2 regions of the Exiguobacterium sp. R-39 genome follow, and region 1 is predicted to be linked to the other one. Evidence: a T-box and tRNA genes for the amino acid it is inferred to sense, from the RefSeq annotation. Region 1 holds a T-box; the other holds one or more tRNA genes.
The links. A T-box is a leader RNA that pairs with one kind of tRNA and senses whether it is charged. The one in region 1 lies ahead of leuS (leucine--tRNA ligase), so its partner is inferred to be a tRNA-Leu.

Region 1 (6,342 bases):
CCGGTGATGGACATGATTTTTAATCCGGATCGGTATAATCGTTCGCTTGTGTCGTATTCCCCCATCGCATTATACTTTGCGACGAACTTCGAAACGGCGACCGGAATACCGGCTGTTGCGAGACCAATCATGATGGCATAATAATTATAGGCATACGTGTAGAACATGATTCCCGTCGCTCCGACCATGAACTGAAACGGAAACAGATAAATCAGACCAAGGGCACGGGAAATGAGTGATGCACCGGATAACAACATCGTTCCACGAACGAATCCGGTATTACTGGATGAAGTTTCTTGCTTTTTGCTCACAGTCGACATGGATAACCTTCCTCGCACTTTCTATTTTTTCTTAACTCAATAAACGTCTCAATATACAAGTTCTCTCTTGCACAATTGCAAATCATTATACCGCTCAGCTTCCATAAAAGAAAGAGACGGTTTGTTTACAGTACAAACTTCTGCTAAAGTGAAACAAGCAGAATCCAACAAATGAGGTGACCACATGTATGATGTAATCGTAATCGGAGGCGGCCCAAGCGGTTTAATGGCAACTCTCGCCTCGTTACAAGCAGGCGCGAAGACGCTTTTGCTCGATAAAGGAAGTAAACTTGGACGAAAACTGGCGATTTCAGGGGGCGGTCGGTGTAACGTCACAAATCGCAAACCACTGGAAGAGTTGGTTCAATCGATTCCGGGAAACGGCCGTTTTCTCTATAGCGCCTTTTCGCAGTTCAATAACGAATCGATCATTGAACTGTTCGAAGGGTTTGGTGTCGCCCTAAAAGAAGAGGACAACGGACGGATGTTCCCTGTTTCCGATAAAGCGGCCGATGTCGTTCGTGTGTTGATTGATCAAATTCGTCAACACGGCGCCGAAATCCAAATCAATGCCGAAGTCGAAACCCTCGACTTTCATCCGGATGGTTCGTTTGCAGCCGTCTTGCTCGCTGACGGAACCCGCCTTGAAGCCAAAAGTTGTGTCGTCGCTGTCGGCGGACAATCGGTTCCCCACACCGGTTCAACCGGTGACGGCTATCCTTGGGCACGTAAAGCCGGCCATACGATCACGGAACTCTTTCCGACGGAAGTCCCGATTTTACTGAACGACACGTTCATTCAGGAAAAGACATTACAAGGTCTTTCCTTACGTGACGTTGCTCTGACCGTCCATGGCAAAAAAGACAAACCGATTAAAACGCATACCGGTGACCTCCTGTTCACGCATTTCGGTCTGAGTGGTCCGATTGCGTTACGGTGCAGTCAGTACACGATCAAAGAAAGAAAACGATCAGGTGAGCGAGTCGTCCATCTCTCGATCGATTTGTTCCCGGATGAATCAATCGGTGCGTTGACGGAACGATTCCAAGCCGCCCTTGCCGCTAATCCGAAAAAGACAGTCCGTAATGCGTTAAAAGGATTTGTTCCGGAACGGTTACTCGACCTGTTATTTGCTAAAATCGGTTTCGGTGATGAAGTGTGTACGCAAATTAAGAAGCAGGACTTCACCCAATTGTTAGCAACGCTCAAACGGTTCCCGCTTCAAGCAGTAGGAACACTCGACTTTGATAAGGCATTCGTCACCGGAGGTGGCGTTTCGATTAAGGAAATCCAGCCGAAAACGATGATGTCGAAAAAAGCAGACGGTCTCTTTTTCGCCGGCGAAATCCTCGACATTCACGGCTATACAGGCGGTTACAACATCACAGCCGCTTTCGTGACCGGACATTGTGCCGGAACGAATGCTGCCTTGACCGCATTATGACAAAAAGGCTAGTTCCTACACGGAGCTAGCCTTTTAGTCGATTGGCGTAAACGAACGGCTCGAGAATTTATCCGTTTGGATGAGTGCAAACAACTCATTGTCCTGAACAAATATTCCTTCTGCCCCGTACACTTTCGGACTCGCTGATTCCCCCGTGATTGTCACATCTTTCGTATCAATCGAATACAGGAATAACGCTTCCGAATCCAATGTATAAATCCGCCCTTGCCGCTCGGCCAGACCGATCGGACGGAAGTTTTCCGTGAAGGCTTTTTTCGCATCACTGCGCATGCCACTGGCCGTGTCGATCCGTTTTCGTGCCACGATCGTCAAATACGGTGGTTTTTGTTTTTTCTTCAAGGCACGCTTTTCCTTCGCAGTCGCCTCTTTATCAATCTTGATTTCATCTTGTTTCATCGCAAAATACGTCAGTTCACTTCGTGCTAACGAGCGAATGTGATTGATCGTATAAAATTGTTTTTTCTTGGCATCGTAACCGAGTCCGTGAAAGCTGTCACGGATTGTCGTACCTGCTACCCGCTCTCGTTTGTCTTCTTTCCAGACGCCCTCTTCCCGTTTGACTGTCACGAGAATTTGATTGGATGTCAATAAGGCGACGGTCTCGCCGTCAACGAGCGTCATTCCGTCAAGTCCCGATAACATCAACTTGCCTTCATCCTCGATTTGGAATGAAGCATTGATACGTTCTCCTGTCCCACTGATTTCAAAAAAGTGATAATCTTCCGTTACAACAAGATAAGAACCAATCGAATCATCATACAACATCTGTTGGACATTCTTGATCAACGGTTCTTCCGGATTTGGAATCGAGGACGGCGTTTTCGGTGGTACTTGTTTCACAGCTGCTTGGTGTTTGGATTGTGTCTCAATTTTTGCAAACGTCTCTTGAATTTGTGCTACGGTCTCAGGTCTCGAAAAGACGAGGGCCACACAAAGGATCAGACCGGAGACGACGGCAAAAATCGTTGTATAGACTATATAAGTTCGTTTCATTTACACAAATCGCCTTTCTGTCTCGGTTTCTGATTCAGTTTAGCAGAAGGCGCCCTAAAAAAAAAGCGGACTTGCGACGGAGATAATCGAAAACCCCTCGATCTGATTAAATCAGATGAGGGGTTTCAGCTTAGTTTGCTACGATGTTGATCAGTTTTTTCGGGACGACGATGACTTTTCGAACCGTTTTATCACCAATCCACTCTTGTGTTTTTTCATCTGCAAACGCAAGAGCTTCAATTTCTTCTTTCGTTGCGTCGATGCTGATGACGAGCTTCGAACGGACTTTGCCGTTGACTTGAATGACGAATTCCATTGTATCGCTGACGAGTTTCGTTTCATCGAATGTCGGCCATGCCGCATATGTCAAGGTGTCTTCAAAGCCAAGTTGTTCCCATAACTCTTCCCCTAAGTGCGGAGCAACCGGAGTCAATAATTGAATGAATCCACGAAGGAAATGGCGTGGCAAGACCGGTTGTTTGTTTGCTTCGTTGACGAAGACCATCAACTGCGAAATGCCGGTGTTGAACTGAATATTCGTGAAATCTTCCGTTACTTTCTTAACCGTCTGGTGGTAGACACGTTCAAAGTCCGCATCGACTGTCGTCACATCTTGAATGTCCGCTGTCCGTTCAAACAGACGCCAGACGCGGTCAAGGAAACGACGTGCTCCGTCTAGACCGTTCTCCGACCAGGAAACTGAAGCATCCAGTGGTCCCATGAACATCTCATATAAACGGAGCGTATCCGCACCGTGCGATTTGACGATTTCATCCGGATTGATGACGTTTCCGCGTGATTTCGACATTTTTTCGTTGTTTTCTCCGAGAATCATCCCTTGGTTATATAACTTTTGGAATGGTTCTTTCGTCGGTACGACACCGATATCATACAAGACTTTGTGCCAGAAGCGGGCGTAGAGTAAATGAAGTACGGCATGTTCAGCCCCTCCGATGTAAATATCAACCGGGAGCCAGTATTTTAATTTTTCCGGATCGGCAATCGCTTCTTCATTGTGCGGATCGATGAAGCGAAGGTAATACCAGCAGCTGCCGCCCCATTGTGGCATCGTATTCGTCTCACGACGCCCTTTAAGTCCTTTGACCGGATCCGTGTAATCGAGCCAGTCTTCAGCAAGAGCGAGTGGAGATTCACCCGTTCCCGACGGCTTGATTTCCGGAATCATCGGCAATTCAAGCGGAAGTTCTGATTTATCGAGCGTCTTCATCGTTCCGTCTTCCATGTGGACGACCGGAATCGGCTCACCCCAGTACCGTTGACGGCTGAATAACCAGTCACGCAACCGGAAAGTGATTTTTTTGCGTCCGACTTGATTCGTCTCAAGTTCAGCGATGATTGTCTCAATCGCTTCTTGTTTTGATAGTCCGTCGAGCATCTCTGAATTGACGTGCTCTCCTTCACCCGTGTACGCTGCTTCGTCGACGTTACCGCCTGTTACGACTTCGATGATTGGCAGGTCAAACTGTTTCGCAAATTCATGATCTCGCTCGTCATGTGCCGGTACGGCCATGATGGCGCCTGTCCCATATGTCGCGAGGACATAATCGGCGATCCAGATCGGCAGACGTTCTCCGGAAATCGGATTGACGGCAAAAGCTCCCGTGAAGACGCCTGTTTTTTCTTTCGCAAGATCTGTCCGCTCCAAGTCTGATTTCGTCTGAACAGATGCGATATACGTTTTAACAGCTTCTTCATGATCGGCTGTCGTGATGTCCGCGACGAACGGATGCTCCGGTGCAAGAACAAGGTAAGTTGCCCCGAAAACTGTATCCGGACGTGTCGTAAAGACCGTCACTTGTTTTTTATGACCGTCAATCGTAAAGTCGATTTCCGCCCCTTCCGATTTTCCGATCCAGTTCCGTTGCATTTCTTTCACCGATTCTGGCCAGTCGAGTTCATCTAAATCTTCGAGTAAACGGTCCGCATACTCTGTGATTTTTAAGACCCACTGCCGCATCGGAACACGGACGACGGGATGATTGCCACGCTCCGACAGTCCGTCGATGACTTCCTCGTTCGCAAGGACTGTTCCAAGCGCCGGACACCAGTTAACCGCGACTTCGTCAACGAAAGCAAGTCCTTGTTCATACAATTTCGTAAAGATCCACTGTGTCCATTTGTAATAATTTGGATCCGTCGTATTGATTTCACGATCCCAATCATATGAGAATCCTAAATCTTTTAACTGACGTTTGAACGTCTCGATGTTTTGCGCTGTAAACTCCCGCGGATCATTCCCTGTATCAAGGGCATACTGTTCCGCTGGAAGTCCAAACGCATCCCATCCCATCGGATGAAGGACGTTGTACCCCTGCATCCGTTTCATCCGTGCGAGGATATCCGTTGCCGTGTATCCTTCTGGGTGTCCGACATGGAGTCCTGCTCCCGATGGATAAGGAAACATGTCTAACGCATAAAAACCTTCTTTTTCCGGATCTTCTGTTGTGACGAACGCATTGTCCTGTTCCCAGCGCGCTTGCCATTTCGGTTCGATTTCACGATGATTGTACGGCATCTCTATTCCTCCTCTGAATATACAAAAAACCGGTCTCCGCCCCTAGGAATAGGGACGAAAGACCGGTTTGTCTCCCGCGGTACCACCCACGTTGTCTGCTGAAGCAGACCACTTGATTCACGGATAACGGTGTGAAGGACCGGAGTTCGCTACTTGATTTCACGAATCATGCTCCCTGACGAGTTCACGGACGATTCCGACTGGTTTGCACCGATCACCAGCTCTCTAAACGGAATGACTCCCTTACTACTTCAGTTCGTCGCAATGGACTATCTATGTGTTAGTGTAAGCTGAATCTTCCCTTATCGTCAACGGTTCCGTAAAATTTCTCCGATTGCCGCATGCGACGAGACGACGTGGTCCGCGTGATGCAGGATTTGTGCCGGCATCCGTTCATCCAGCAAGGCGATGACTTCCATTCCTGCTTCCTTCGCCCCGATCATCCCGTTCGCTGCATCTTCAATCACGATACAAGCCTCCGGTGCTTGATCAATCCGTTGCGCCGCCAAGCGGAAAATCGCCGGATCCGGCTTCGACCGCGGGACTTCAAATCCGCTCGTGTACGCATCGACCGTCAATCCATAATGCGTGATGACGCGTGTGATTTTTTCAAGTGAACTGGAAGAAGCAATCGCAATCCGGTATCCTTCCATGCGGGCCAGTTCCATCAATTCTTTGACTCCGTCTTTTAGGCCGCATGCTTCCGGCTTCGCGTGTTGCTGGAATAATTCATGTTCGAGTGCCAGTAATGCTTCCGTAGAGTGAGGTAACTCATGTTGTGTAATCAGTTCTTCCCACATCTCGTCTCCTGTTTTCCCCATGAATGTCGCATACTGCGTATGATCGAGCGGGATAGATAACGTCTTAAACATGTGTTGGTGGACTTTAAAATATTGAATTTCACTGTCGAGAATGACACCATCCATATCAAAAATCAGACCTGTTTTTTTCATTTTTTCCCCTCCTGCTATCAGCCTACCAAAAAACCTGATCATCCGCAGACGATCAGGTGGATTCATGTCGCTAAA
Region 2 (6,342 bases), 610 kb from region 1:
CCGCGATCCCGATGATCGATAGTAACGACGTATCTTTTAGACTGATGATCGATTGGTTCGTAATCGTCGGCAACATCCGGCGGAAGGCTTGCGGTAAAACGATTTGCGTCATCGTTTGACGTCCTGTCATCCCGAGTGATCGTGAGGCCTCGGTTTGACCTTTATCAATCGATTGAATCCCTGCCCGGATGATTTCAGCAAAGTAGGCTCCGGCATTGATCGCAACTGTCAGGATTCCGGCATACATCCGGTCCATGGACAACCACTCGAGCGAGTTGAGTCCAAAATAGATAAAGAACAATTGGACGATAAAGGGGGTTCCCCGAATAACATCGATGTAGACGATGGCGATACCGTTTAAAATCTTAAGTGGTGATAAACGCATCAATGCGACGATCAAGCCGATTAAAAATCCGACGATGACCGCGATGATAAAGATATAAAGGGTGATCTGTAACCCTTCCAAGAAAAACGGAAACGCCGTTTTTGCGACTTCCATCAGTGACTCAACTCCCTTGTCATTCGTTCAAATAGCTTATTTCAAATACGTATCGACGATTTTGTCGTACTCGCCGCTTTCTTTCAGGTTAGCCAGTCCTTTATTGATTTTTTTCAACAACTCTTCGTTTTCACCTTTTAAGACAGCGATTCCGTAGTTATCCCCGTTCAAACGGTCTCCGACGAGTTTCAGACCAAGATTTTGTTGTTTGTTGGCATACGAGATGACCGGATAATCTTCAATCAATGCTGCAGCATTTCCGTTTTTGACTTCTTGGAACATGGCTGGACTGTCATTGAATTGTGTGACTGTGATACCGAGTTTATCTGCATTGTCCGTCGCATATTTTGCACCTGTCGTTCCTTTTTTGACCGCGACTTTCTGTCCTTTTAAATCATCGACCGACTTGATTTTATTGTTGTCATCTTTGACGACTAAAATCAATCCGGCTTTAAAGTACGGATCGGAGAACGTGACGACTTTTTTCCGCTCCGGCGTGATACTCATACCGGCAATTGCAACATCCAACTGGTTCGCTTGAAGAGCCGGAATGATTCCGCTGAAGTCCATTGCTTCAAACTTGATTTTAAACCCTTGATCCTTTGCAATGGCTTTGATGAGATCGATATCGATCCCCTTGTACGTGTCCCCGTCTTTATATTCGAACGGTGGATACGTGACATCGATTCCGACTTTATACGTCTTGTCTTTCGACACCTCGTCCTGTGATCCGATACTGCATGCACTCAATACCATTAAACAGCTGAGCAGTAAAAATAAAACCGATAAATGCTTTTTCATGTTGTTACTCCTCTCTTGAAGACAAATAAGACAAATGCCTTCTCCCTTGTAATTTCCTTAAAATCTTTTCCTTAACACATATTTTATCAGAAAAATTCAAATTTTACGAACAAACTTGTTAAGGACATGAATCAAAAATTTTTATAAAAAAAATAGAAGCCCACTTCTTACGAAGAGTACTCCTATTTTCACTTAAAAATGCCGCCGAGAGGACTTGAACCTCCACGGTGTTGCCACCACTAGATTCTGAGTCTAGCGCGTCTACCAGTTCCGCCACGACGACTTCTATTTATGTTATTAGAATACTAAATAGTGTTTTTGATGTCAACGATTTCACGCATTTTTTTTACACGCGTTCCATTGGTTCGCCTAAAATCCGACGGACAAATGTTTCGACGACCGCATCATAAGTGTCCGGATCTTCAAAGTACGCCATCGCGTGGGCAGCATTCGGAATGACTACCAATTCTTTTTCTGTCGGACAGGCTTGATACAATTCATAGACCATCGAGGTTGGAACAAACGTATCCGCTCCACCGTGTAAAAACAGAATTGGCACCGTCGCCCGCTTCACTTGTTTAAGTGCAGACGCTTCACTGAAAAAATAACCTGCTTTCATTTTCGTCAAAATGCTTGTCATCGTCAAAAATGGAAAATGGGGCAGACGGTACATCCGTTTCATTTGATAGGCAAGGACGGCATTGACCGACGTGTAGGCACAATCGGAGATAATTCCTTTGATTTGCGGCGGCAAAACTTCACCACTTGTCATCAGAACGGTCGCTCCCCCCATTGAGACACCATGTAAGAAAATCGCACTTTCTTGTCCAAGACGGGCCACCAGGTACTCGGTCCACCGAAGACAATCTTCACGGTCATGCCAACCAAATCCGATATAGTTCCCGTCACTTTTTCCGTGTCCTCGGTTGTCCGGCATCATGACATGGAAACCGGCTTGATGATACAGATACGCAAATCCGGCTAAGTCTGTTCCGACTCCACCGTATCCGTGAACTAAAATGACGACCCGATTCGATGGAACAAGCGGCGGTAAGTAATGCCCGCGTAAGGTTAATCCATCATGCGCCTTTACTTCAATCAGCTCCAGCGGCTGTTCTTTGATCCACGTTTGACCCGGTTGCATCAGACGGACCATCTCGTCACTCAAATCACGGTTGTTGGATAAAAAGGGTTTCGGGTTGGTCGCAATCGCCATTTCATAAAAGTAATAACTCGCCGCGAGCATCCCTGAACCGATTACACCTAAGCCGATTTTTGTTCGTGTTCGCATTGCTTCCACTCCTCATCTGCTCTTATAAATCAATTTGTAATTGTGCCGAAGACTCGGCATCTTCTTCTTGTAAAATTTGTTGCCGCAGACGATGTTCGTGTTGTGCCTTTCGGTAAGCAAATTCCTGAACTAATTCTTGTCCTGTGAAACCTTCGTCGACGATGTCCGACAGCAAATCTGTTTCCGTCGTGACGATTTCCTGTGGATTGCGGATAATCAACACTTGACCGACCTGCGCCAACATCAGTTCATCTTTTAACTGTAACGCATCATAAAATGGTTCAGGTAAGGTCATCCGACGTGTTTCCGGATTGATGTGTATCCGTTTATACGCTGCTAACGATTGAAACTTCCGACTCGCCATATCTATCCTCCTCTTCTAGATCACTGAAACGTCATGTCTAATCTAGAATCTTTTCCTTGAATCGTGATGGTTGCCGATGCTCCGTTGACGAGTGTCATTTGCGGCGGTTGATGTCCGATGTCGAGATCGTAAAACACCGGGATATTCAACAGTCTTTTAAACGTTTCATAGACATCTAGGATCGTATAATCTTCGATCGTCCGACCACCTGCCGTTCGTCCGAACACGATTCCAGATGTCCGCTCGAACCAACCCGCGAGATACATCTGCATCAGTGAACGGTGAACGTCAGTAGCGCTCGCTTCCGACACTTCGAAATACCAAAGAATCGGTTCTTCGTTAATCTGGTTTTCCTGAAATGCTGCTACGTCTCCATACGGCGTTCCGATGAGATGACGAATCGTCTCAAGACACCCGCCAAGCAACCGCCCGGATACCTGTTTTTGTATCGGATCCAGCGTTTTCCACTCTGTCGTTGCATCAAGATGATACATATAACGTTCTGGTCGTTCTGAATGGTTCCATTTGGTTTGATACAGATCAGACGTCCACTGAGTGACGGTCCCTCCGGCAGGCGTCGCCAGCACTCGCCGCCAGGCTGTCGTCGTTTCATCCCATTCTTCGCTGCGCATGTCTACAAAATTCGGTCCATGTGCTGTCGCGATGCCTGTCTTGACTGTGATGGCAAACAGGAGCGTACTGATATCCGAGTACCCAAGCAACCATTTTACCGGGATTCGTTCGAAATCCAAAAACGGTAATACATCAATCGCCCGTTCTCCTCCAAAAGGTGGAAGGATTGCATCGATTTCCGGATTTTTCAGCATCTCATTCAGTTCATCCGCTCGTGTTTGAGCCGGAGCGCTTTCCGCCTGATGTTGCGTCCAAACCGTTTGTCCGATTGTGACTGCCATTTGCCGATCCTGGAGACGCAACGTTGCTTCCTCGAGCATTGAATGTAAGTTTTCCGGCACTCCGGAAGACGGGGCTGTCACACCGATTGTTTGGCCGGTCCAGCCTAAAAAGGGATAGCGCATGATTGTTTCCTCCTGACGATGTTGGATTTTTCAGTTCATCGAAGCCACCAATCGGCTGAGTTGTTCGACTTTCCGGATAAACGGTTCGATTGGAACGATTCGTGCTTCCCGGTGAAGTTCTTTTCCTTGAACAAAAAACAACAAAGAAGGCGCGGTAAACACCGAAAATTCTCCGACAATTTCCGGGACGGTAACCAAGTCAACATGTCCAGACCGAAATTCGGGATGATTTGCCAAAATCGGTTCGATTTGTGGAAACAACGAGGCACAAACGCCACAGCCCGGACTGGAAATATAAATGAAACTTGCCGATTCTTGAAGATAAAAGTCCCTTACGTCTTCAATTGACGTCAATTCTTGAAATGTTGCCATGTTTCGCCCTCCTCTTTTTGTAAAATATCTTTTAATTATAACGTGACGCCGCCTATAAATAAAACGTGACCTCTCATTCAGGTTTTTACGCCCAAAAAAACACCTTCGTCTCGAATCTTTAAGGATCATTCCTTAAAGATTCGAGCGAGGTGTTTTTTATCGAATTACGATTTGGTAGATGCCGTGAGTTCTGCATATTCTTCAGTCGTAAAAGCGCGAGAACGTGTCAAAAATCGTTTGCCCTCGACACCTTCCAAAGAAAACATTCCGCCTCGACCATTGACGACATCAATGATCAATTGTGTATGTTTCCAATATTCATACTGATCCTCATGAATATAAAACGGACAACCACCGATTGTGCCGATCAATAAATCCTGATCCCCTAAAAATAAATCGCCTTCCGCAAAACACATCGGGGAACTGCCGTCGCAACAGCCACCCGATTGGTGAAACATCAACGGTCCGTGTTTCGCTTTCAGCCGTTCAATCAATTCCAAGCCGGCATCGGTCGCAAGTACACGTTCGACCATGTCGCCACATCCTTTCTTCGATTAGAAGAAACCAAGTTTATCCGGGCTGTAACTGACGAGAAGGTTTTTTGTCCGTTGGTAATGGTTGAGCATCATTTTATGGTTTTCACGACCGATTCCTGACATTTTATAGCCACCGAACGCGGCGTGTGCCGGGTACTGGTGGTAACAGTTTGTCCAGACCCGTCCAGCTTCGATCGCCCGTCCAAAGCGGTATGCGCGGTTCATATCGCGTGTCCAGACGCCTGCACCTAAACCGTACAGTGTGTCATTGGCGATTTGCAACGCTTCTTCTTCTGTTTTAAACGTTGTGACCGATAGGACAGGACCAAAAATCTCTTCTTGGAAAATCCGCATTTTGTTATGTCCTTTGAAAATTGTCGGCTGAATGTAATAACCATCCGCCAAGTCGCCGTCAAGATGGTTCCGTTCGCCGCCAATCAGGCATTCGGCCCCTTCCGATTTTCCGATTTCAAGATACGAGAGGATTTTTTCCATTTGTTCACTCGACGCCTGGGCACCCATCATGACGTCAGCATCAAGCGGATTGCCGAGTTTGATTGCTTTGACCCGCTCCAGTACACGCTCCATGAATGGTTCGTAGATCGATTCTTCAATCAAGGCACGCGATGGACATGTACAGACTTCGCCTTGGTTCAAGGCAAACATCAATAATCCTTCAATCGCTTTATCGAAGAAGGCATCATCGGCATCCATGATGTCGGCAAAGAAAATGTTTGGTGATTTCCCACCGAGCTCGAGTGTGACCGGAATGATGTTTTGCGAAGCATACTGCATGATGAGCCGTCCTGTCGTCGTTTCACCCGTGAAAGCAATTTTTGCGATCCGTTTGCTCGACGCGAGCGGTTTTCCGGCTTCAAGCCCAAAACCGTTGACGATATTCAAGACACCCGGAGGTAATAAATCTTCAATCAGTTCCGTCAGTAACAGAATACTTGCCGGCGTTTGTTCCGCCGGTTTCAAGACGACACAGTTTCCTGCCGCGAGTGCCGGTGCCAGTTTCCAGACAGCCATTAAAATCGGGAAGTTCCACGGAATGATTTGACCGACGACTCCAAGCGGCTCATGGAAATGATAGGCGACCGTATCGTTGTCGAGTTCCCCGATTGAACCTTCTTGCGCCCGGATGACCCCTGCAAAGTACCGGAAATGATCGATGGCGAGCGGAAGGTCGGCATTCAGTGTCTCGCGTACAGCTTTTCCGTTTTCAAGCGTTTCCGCATAGGCGAGCATCTCAAGATTTTCTTCCATCCGATTCGCAATTTTATTTAAAATGTTTGACCGTTCTGCGACTGACGTCTTGCCCCAGGCATCTTTTGCCGCATGTGCTGCATCAAGTGCCAGCTCGACATCTTCTTTCCCTGAACGGGCTACTTGACATAACACTTTCCCGGTAATCGGCGTCACGTTATCAAAATATTCTC

Region 2: it encodes a tRNA-Leu, which carries the amino acid that the T-box ahead of leuS (leucine--tRNA ligase) is inferred to sense. The anticodon was not compared.

The regions. Positions count from the first base shown of each region.
Region 1 covers NZ_CP187965.1:2,319,598-2,325,939, forward strand. Annotated here, with positions in the region: gene ACP26N_RS12200 (putative polysaccharide biosynthesis protein) at 1-320, opposite strand, end outside; gene ACP26N_RS12205 (NAD(P)/FAD-dependent oxidoreductase) at 505-1,764, shown strand; gene ACP26N_RS12210 (hypothetical protein) at 1,798-2,778, opposite strand; gene leuS (leucine--tRNA ligase) at 2,909-5,314, opposite strand; T-box leader at 5,362-5,583, opposite strand; gene ACP26N_RS12220 (HAD family hydrolase) at 5,623-6,267, opposite strand; gene ACP26N_RS12225 (peptidoglycan bridge formation glycyltransferase FemA/FemB family protein) at 6,330-6,342, opposite strand, start outside.
Region 2 covers NZ_CP187965.1:1,712,517-1,718,858, forward strand. Annotated here, with positions in the region: gene ACP26N_RS09105 (amino acid ABC transporter permease) at 1-499, opposite strand, end outside; gene ACP26N_RS09110 (transporter substrate-binding domain-containing protein) at 536-1,255, opposite strand; tRNA gene ACP26N_RS09115 (tRNA-Leu) at 1,500-1,583, opposite strand; gene ACP26N_RS09120 (alpha/beta hydrolase) at 1,647-2,591, opposite strand; gene ACP26N_RS09125 (hypothetical protein) at 2,614-2,955, opposite strand; gene ACP26N_RS09130 (S66 family peptidase) at 2,976-3,992, opposite strand; gene ACP26N_RS09135 (thioredoxin family protein) at 4,023-4,364, opposite strand; gene ACP26N_RS09140 (DUF779 domain-containing protein) at 4,529-4,897, opposite strand; gene adh (aldehyde dehydrogenase) at 4,919-6,342, opposite strand, start outside.